2 regions of the Labrenzia sp. VG12 genome follow, and region 1 is predicted to be linked to the other one. Evidence: riboswitches for the same ligand, from Rfam matches in the RefSeq annotation. Region 1 holds a riboswitch; the other holds the start of a gene.
What was found. Region 1 has a riboswitch for cobalamin ahead of CHH27_RS23035 (DUF4198 domain-containing protein). Riboswitches for the same ligand answer to the same signal wherever they lie in the genome.
Positions count from the first base shown of each region.

Region 2: another riboswitch for cobalamin. It lies ahead of CHH27_RS27595 (hypothetical protein); the one in region 1 lies ahead of CHH27_RS23035 (DUF4198 domain-containing protein).

Region 1 covers NZ_CP022529.1:4,978,294-4,981,894, reverse strand. The annotation lists gene CHH27_RS23045 (hypothetical protein) at 1-531, opposite strand, end outside; gene cbiM (cobalt transporter CbiM) at 528-1,154, opposite strand; gene CHH27_RS23035 (DUF4198 domain-containing protein) at 1,181-1,978, opposite strand; cobalamin riboswitch at 2,137-2,355, opposite strand; gene CHH27_RS23030 (DUF4114 domain-containing protein) at 2,839-3,601, shown strand, end outside.
Region 2 covers NZ_CP022529.1:1,876,853-1,880,453, reverse strand. The annotation lists gene CHH27_RS08750 (hypothetical protein) at 132-890, shown strand; gene CHH27_RS08745 (cytochrome d ubiquinol oxidase subunit II) at 925-1,965, opposite strand; cobalamin riboswitch at 1,984-2,196, shown strand; gene CHH27_RS27595 (hypothetical protein) at 2,303-2,581, shown strand; gene CHH27_RS08740 (DUF1636 domain-containing protein) at 2,571-2,975, shown strand; gene CHH27_RS08735 (ABC transporter ATP-binding protein) at 2,972-3,601, shown strand, end outside.

The DNA.
Region 1 (3,601 bases):
GTAAGCCGCGATCTCGCGGCGCAGGGGCGTGACCTCGCGGTGGATCATCTCGCGCAGCAATTCGCGGTTTTCCTCAAGGGCCGCCACGATCACCGGGGCCGCAGCGACGGCAATGGTCTCGTTTTCATGGACATTGCCGGCCACGCTCGCGTCGGCAACGGGAGTGCTGTTCGCCCCAGTAACGGGCTGGGGCGCCCCTGGAATGTCGGGCAGTTCCTCAAGCTCCATGCGCACTTCTGTCACGTGCCCGGAGCCGAGATTGGCCCTGAACACATGCACGACGCGCTGCGTCGGCCTGAACGAAAAGAAGCCGTCGCCGTCGGTGGTGACCTCGCCGAGCTTGTTGCCATCCCCGTCGAACACCTCAACCAGCGTATCGGTTGCCATGTCGCCGTTGGAAAAGCCGATCTCGCCCTCGATTGTCTCGCCGCTGGCAAAGACGGAGGCGATGACCTTGTGCGCCAGGGCGGGCTGTCCGGCCAAGGCGGCACAAAACAGGAGCGCTGCGCCGAGGATCTTTGCGTGTTTCATCGCGCCCCTCCAGAAGATGCTTCAAACCCGGCGAACAGCTCCGGCTTGACCTTGCGGGCCAGATAGACCGCGAAGCCCGTCAAAAGGCCCTCGATCGCCATGACCGGCATGTGGGTGACAAGGACCAGCTTGGCGGCCGGAACAAACGCCTCGCCGCTGAAGGCCAGCGAGAGGCCGACCATCCCGGTGGTCAGCACGATGGAGAGCGCTCCGCCGATGCCGCCCCAGATCGCGGCTGCCACGTCCGACCTGGACGTGAGCCCGTGGCGGCAGATGTAATAAACCGCAACCGCCGGCAGGGCGATGTTCAGCGTGTTCACGCCGAGCACCGTGACACCGCCGAAACCGAAGAACACGGCCTGCAGCAGCAACCCGACAAAAAGCGCGGGAAAGGCGGCCCAGCCGAGCACAAGCCCGGCCAGGCCATTCAGGATCAGGTGGACGCTGGACGGACCGATCGGCACATGGATGAGCGAGGCCACGAAGAAGGTCGCGCTGAGAACACCCGCCGCCGGGATCTTCTCCATGGGCAGCCTGCGCAGCCCGACAGCGACACCGCCCACGGCCAGGACCGACCCGGCAAGGACGACTTCGGTCGACAAGGCGCCGTCGACAATATGCATCGGCTCTCCCTCCGTCCGGTTCCGTCCTATTCGACGTCGTAGGCGCGGACCCAGATGACCGCATCCTGGCTGAGTTCCTTGCCCGCATGTTCCTTTTGAGGGCCGGCACCAAGTGCTGCGAACCCCCAGAAACCGGCCTTCGGGATGCCGAAGGTAAAGTAGCCGTTTGCATCGGAGATCGCGACGACGGCGCCGCCGGGCATCGGAGAGGCCTTCGCTTCGGTCGGCTTGTTCGCGGCCATGTCCGGTTCGGCCGCCATGTATTCGATTTCGATCTCGGCTCCGGCAACCGGCTTGCCTTCGGCCAGAACGCGGCCGGTGAAGGTCGAACCGGCAACGATGTTGGTCGGGCGGTTCAGCGGCAGGATTTCGGTCGCAAGCCCCTGTGGCTCCATCCAGTCGGTCGGAATCTCGTTCCGGTTCACGTAGGACTTGGTGATCTGCTGGATGTAGATGTCTTCGCTCTCTTCGTAATAGGGAGCCGGCTCGACGACGAGCACATAGTCGCCGCTGCGTTTCACCGGCAGGATCGCGTCAAAGGCCGCCGCCTCGTTCTGGCGCCCGGTGAAGGTGATCGGCTTGAGCGTGTCTTTCAGGTCGTATCGCTCACCGCGATGCACGGCATAAAATTCGAGCGGGCTCTCCATGTCCATGACATGGCCGTTTTCAAACGGATGCCAGAAGATGAGTTTCAGCGGCAGGTCGCCGGCCTTTTCCAGGTTGACCTCCGGCGTATAGGCCAGAAGAAAATGGGCCTGGGCCGCGAGGGGATTTAGCAAGGTTGCTGCGCAAAGGGCTCCAAGGCCGAACTTGCGAAGTGACATGTGACGTCTCTCTCAATGGGCCACCGGCAGGTGCCGGTCCGGTCGACTGAAAGGACGGTCGGGGACGGAAGCGGGAAGCGTTTGAGGAGTGAACCTGGCGCTTGACCGCGTGACGCTCACCCCGGCGTCCGGTTGCGGTGTCAGGGCACTGCTCCTGGCAGGCCGTGACGATCAGCGGCAGGTCTCCTGGCTCGCGGGTCTATGCCTGAACCGGCCTTCCCGGCGCTTGCAGCACCAGTGGCATAGTCGGTTCCGGCTCTCCGCCTACAGTTGCGGGGGCAGCCACGGTTTTGGTCCCTACTGGGTACGCCTCACCGTGTTCCCTTTTAATCCCAAGGCCAGTCCTGGCCTCGAGAACCGATAACGCTGCTAATTGGACCCGTTTGGTCTCGCTTGTCAATCGCCCGGGTGGTCAGATACCGGCGCCAACCGACGCAAATCCGCTCGCCTGTGCCACACCCTGCCGATGGAACAGCGGACAGGTTCCGAAAAAACGCGTCCTGACCTTCCTTCTCAAAATGCAATCGCGGCCCAGCTCACAAACCGGGACCGCCCGTGCAAGGGTCCTGTTTCGCCGCGTCGAGTGCGGGCCTTTCCGGCAACAAACAGTCCCGGCCACATCCCTGATTGCGGGTGCGCATGACCCGTCCCTGCGTGCCCGATTTCGACAACCTGTCCTGTTTGCAAAACGGAAAAGCATTTGCGTTTTCAAAAAGACACGGCACATCAAAGAGCAAGACCTCGATTCAAGCTATTGAATTTGTTACTTTAATTTTTCCCCTTGTATCAACGCATCATGGCGTCCGCCTTGCAACGCTCCGGCTGGATTGCGCAATCGCGCATCAGCAAGGGAGTATAAAATGGCAAGTTTGCCCGCAACACGTCCCGTGATCGGGACGAATGAAGATAACGTGCTGAATGGCACGAGACACTCAGACGTCATGTCCGGCCGCTTCGGCGATGACCTGATGATGGGCTACAACGGAAACGACGAGGTCTGGGGTGGTACCGGCGACGATACGCTCTATGGCAACAATGGTGATGACACCCTTTATGGGTCCGGTGGTCCGAACCTGGTGCAGATAACCTCTGTCGCCATTGCCGACGATCATCCGGTCTCCGTTGTCTTTGAAGGCGAAACCGCCGGGTATCGAAATACGTTCGGGTATTACAAGGTCGCCGAGGACGGCACGATCACCGACGTGAAATTCATCTGGGAGAACGCCTCGCTGCAGGGCAGCGGCGGAAGCCTCATTCAGGGTCAGTCCCGCGAATTTCTCGACGTTCAGTCCGGAGACCAGATCGCATTCTTCATCATTTCCAACGGCTACAGCCGCAATAGCGGCTATGCCGGGCTCGACCTGGAAAACGGAACCCTGGAGTTTCAGGAGGCTGACGGAACTGTCGCAACCCTGAACAGCACCGCCCCGCGCCTTTATCACATTGCGCCGGATGGAACGCGAACCATGATCCAGACAGATCCCTACCACACGTCCGCCTATGGCGACACGGTCGGGCTCAACCCGGATGGCATCCTGCACACGACCGGCGTTCTGAAAACCGATGCCGGTACAATCACGCTCGGCTTCGAGGACCTGTTCAACGGCGGCGACCGGGATTTCG
Region 2 (3,601 bases), 2.9 Mb from region 1:
TTGCCTTGCAAAGTTAAAAATCAATTCTTTTGCCGGCGAAATTTTGCCTGTTTTTACCTGCGGTTGTCTTGTGTCGCGGAATCGTCTTTTGGCTGCGGTGTTGCTTGTCAAGGATCAGGAGCCCCGGCCGTGTGCAGGAACCGGTTTCGGGCAGCGCGTGTGGCGCGGCAGGAGGCCACCGAGGTTCGCAAAGCTCGGGTGCATTGCCTGTGTTTCCTAAAATTGTAAGGGCGAGGTTACCGAGTATTAAAAGTTGTGCCTTATCGATGTTTTCGACGATGGAGTTTGGTGTTTTGAAAGCTGTATTTGATTATTTTCTGATTTCAATCGTTGGGTTTGTGGCCGGGATCTGGATCATGATCGGCGCTGGGATGCTGTCCTTCGACACGAAATCGTTCGACCTGTCCGGTTACTTCGAACCGCAACCCGTCGAACCGACAATTGACGGGTCGGTTTTCGAGCGGATCCAGAACAAGACTGCGAAACCCGAAACGAATATCAACAGTCTTGAGATTGATCCGGAGGCCACGCTGGCATGGCTTGCAAATGGCCATCCGTTTGTTGAAGAGCTCAAATACCTCGAAGAAACGAACTGCTCCGATCATGCCATGCGGATGTACGGAGAGTTGCTCAGTGATCTCAACACAGATGGGTTCGACCGCAAGACGGGGCGATTGATCGACGCTGACGGGAAGGTGCTGGGCGGTTTCGGCTGGCGCATGATCTGGAAATCGCAAGCCTTCATGCTGCAGCCCTTGCAATACATGAAGGACGAACATGTTCCGTCCAACTTCAAGCATGTGATGCAGGCCATCCCGCGCGTCAAACGCAATTGGAAGACCTGCACCTTTGATATCCCTCTAAATGCGCGTCTCGGGGGCCTTCGATAGATACGGATTCTCTTTCCAAAAGACCGATCGATGATCAATCATAGCTGAGATCCGTCGCCTTGCCTCGAAACACCGTATAGGCCAATACCGTGTAGCCGATGATGACCGGAAGAACGATCAACGCACCAAGCAGGATGATGAAGAGGCTTTCCGGTGCACTGGCGCTTTCGTAAAGGGTCAGTTTTTCTGGCACCACGTAGGGATAGAAGGAATAGGCCAGTCCGGCAAATGCCAGGACAAACAGCAACGAAGACGCGGTGAACGGTACCCAGTTCCACCGGTCGAGCCGATCCGGCAAGTGTTTAAGAGCCATCCAGAGCACAACCATCAAGAGCCCGGACATCAGCGGCAGCGGCGCAAGCAGGATAATCGAGGGAAAGGAAAACCATTTTTCCATTATCCGGCCGCTGATCAGGGGACTTGCCGCGGACACCGCGCATAGTCCGACGAGGACACCCAGAAGGCGGCGGCGCGCCCAGGACACGGCCTTGATTTGCAGAGGGCCGTCGGTTTTCACGATCAGCCAGGTGGCGCCGATCAGACCATAGCCTGCGGTCAGGCAAAGCGCAGTCAGTGCGCCAAAGGCCATTGTGATGGCTGTTTGTTCCAAACCCATGATGTAAATGCCAAGCATGTATCCCTGGGCAAGAGAGGCCGAAAGCGAGCCCACGTAGAAGGAACGATCCCAAAGAGTTTTCTGTTTGCCGGTCGTTTTGGCGCGGAACTCGAAGGCAACGCCGCGCAGGATAAGTCCGATCAACATGACCGCAACCGGCAAATAGAGCGCAGTCAGCACCGTACCGTGGGCGAGGGGAAACGCGACGAGCAAAAGTCCGACCGCAAGCACAAGCCAGGTTTCGTTTGCATCCCAGAAAGGTCCAATGGCCGCCACCATTCTGTCCTGTTCGTGCTTTTCGGCAAGCGGAAAAAGAATGCCCACGCCGAGGTCAAAACCGTCCAGAATGACATAAACGAGGATCGACAGGCCCATCAGGGCAGCAAAGGCCAGTGGCAGCCAAACAGCGGGATCTCCGCCGTCGGTCCGTTCTGCGCTACCACGGGTCGTAATCCCGATTGACAGCAAGACCCTTGTTGGTCACAAGAAAGGGATGGTTTCCGAATCCGAAGCCGGATCGGAATTAAAAGGGAACACGGTGAGGCGTAGCCAACAGGCACCAAATCCGTGACTGCCCCCGCAACTGTGAGCGGCGAGCGACCCTGGAAGCGCCACTGGGAGACCCCCGGGAAGGACCAGGCAAGCTGCGACCCGCAAGTCAGGAGACCTGCCATTTCACCTGAAACTTCAACCCGGACGGGGTGTTCCGGAGGAGCGAGTGACATGGCAATTCAGCATCTGCTGATCTCAAGTGACATTCGGTTCGACAAGCCCCCGTGCAATCGCGGAGGGCGATATGAACCGGACAGACACAAGACAGACCTCTTTCACCACTGCTCGCAAGAGACCACCGACCAGCAGCCTTAGCGAACGTGCGGCCCGGGCCATGTGCCCGAACCGCTTCAAGGACGTGCTTGCAAAGAACAAGAATCGTAATGTAATAACATTACAAGATTCTCTTTCCAGTGCTGCAGCAGGAGGTTCCTTGAAAGCACCTGAAGCACAAGACCGTCTGGCCAAGCAGAACGAAACCGATCCCACTGTTTCGAAAAAGGGGACCGGGCATGAGCACTGAAACGCACAAGATTTTCGTCTGCACCTCCTGCCGGCACAAAAACAGCAATTGCCGGCCGGGCTACGAGCTGATCAAGAAGCTGCAGGACGCCCTGAAGCTTGCGGTGCCTGTGGTCGGTGACGACTTCGAGATCTCGGGTGTTGCCTGCATGGCCGGCTGTACCAGGCCGTGTACGGTGGCCTATCGGGCCAGCGGCAAGGCGACCTACCTCTTTGGCGATATCGATCCGGAAACGGATATCGATGATCTGGTTGCCTTTGCGGAGCATTACCGTGCCCTTGAGGACGGATGGTGCAATTCCGGCGAACGGCCCGGAAAGCTGCGCCGGACGGCACTTGCCCGGATACCGGCGGCCATGATCGTCACCGAAGCCGATACGGCCGCCGTCTCATGAGCGGTGCAACGCTTTCCGTTCGCGGCGTGAGCTGGCAACCGGGCAGGGGCAGACGGCTCCTGAGCGATGTCAGTTTCGAGCTTGCGGCTGGAAAGGTACTGGGAATTGCCGGGGCCAATGGCGCCGGCAAATCCACGCTTCTGCGACTGCTGTACCGGTTTCACCGGCCGGTCAGCGGTTCCGTTCATCTGAACGGCCGGGACATCTGGTCGTTGTCGGCGCGCGAGAGTGCCCGGCAGATTGCCGCCGTCCTCCAGGAGCAACCAACGGATTTTGCTTTGTCCGTTCGTGAAATCGTGGCACTGGGCCGGCGTCCGCATGGTTCCGGATTCGCAGGTGGTGGGCGTCACGACGCTGACATCATTGATGGTGCGCTGGACCGTATGGGGCTCTTCTCCCTGGCAGGCCGTTCCTTCGGCACCTTGTCAGGCGGCGAACGTCAGCGCGTGATGGTGGCCCGGGCGCTCGCCCAGGAGCCGCAATTGCTGATCCTGGATGAACCGACAAATCACCTGGATATCCGCCACCAGCTCGAAATCGTCGCGCTGATCAGCAGCCTCAACATCACCATCGTGACCAGCCTGCATGATCTCAACATGGCATCGCAAGTGTGTGACCAGGTGCTG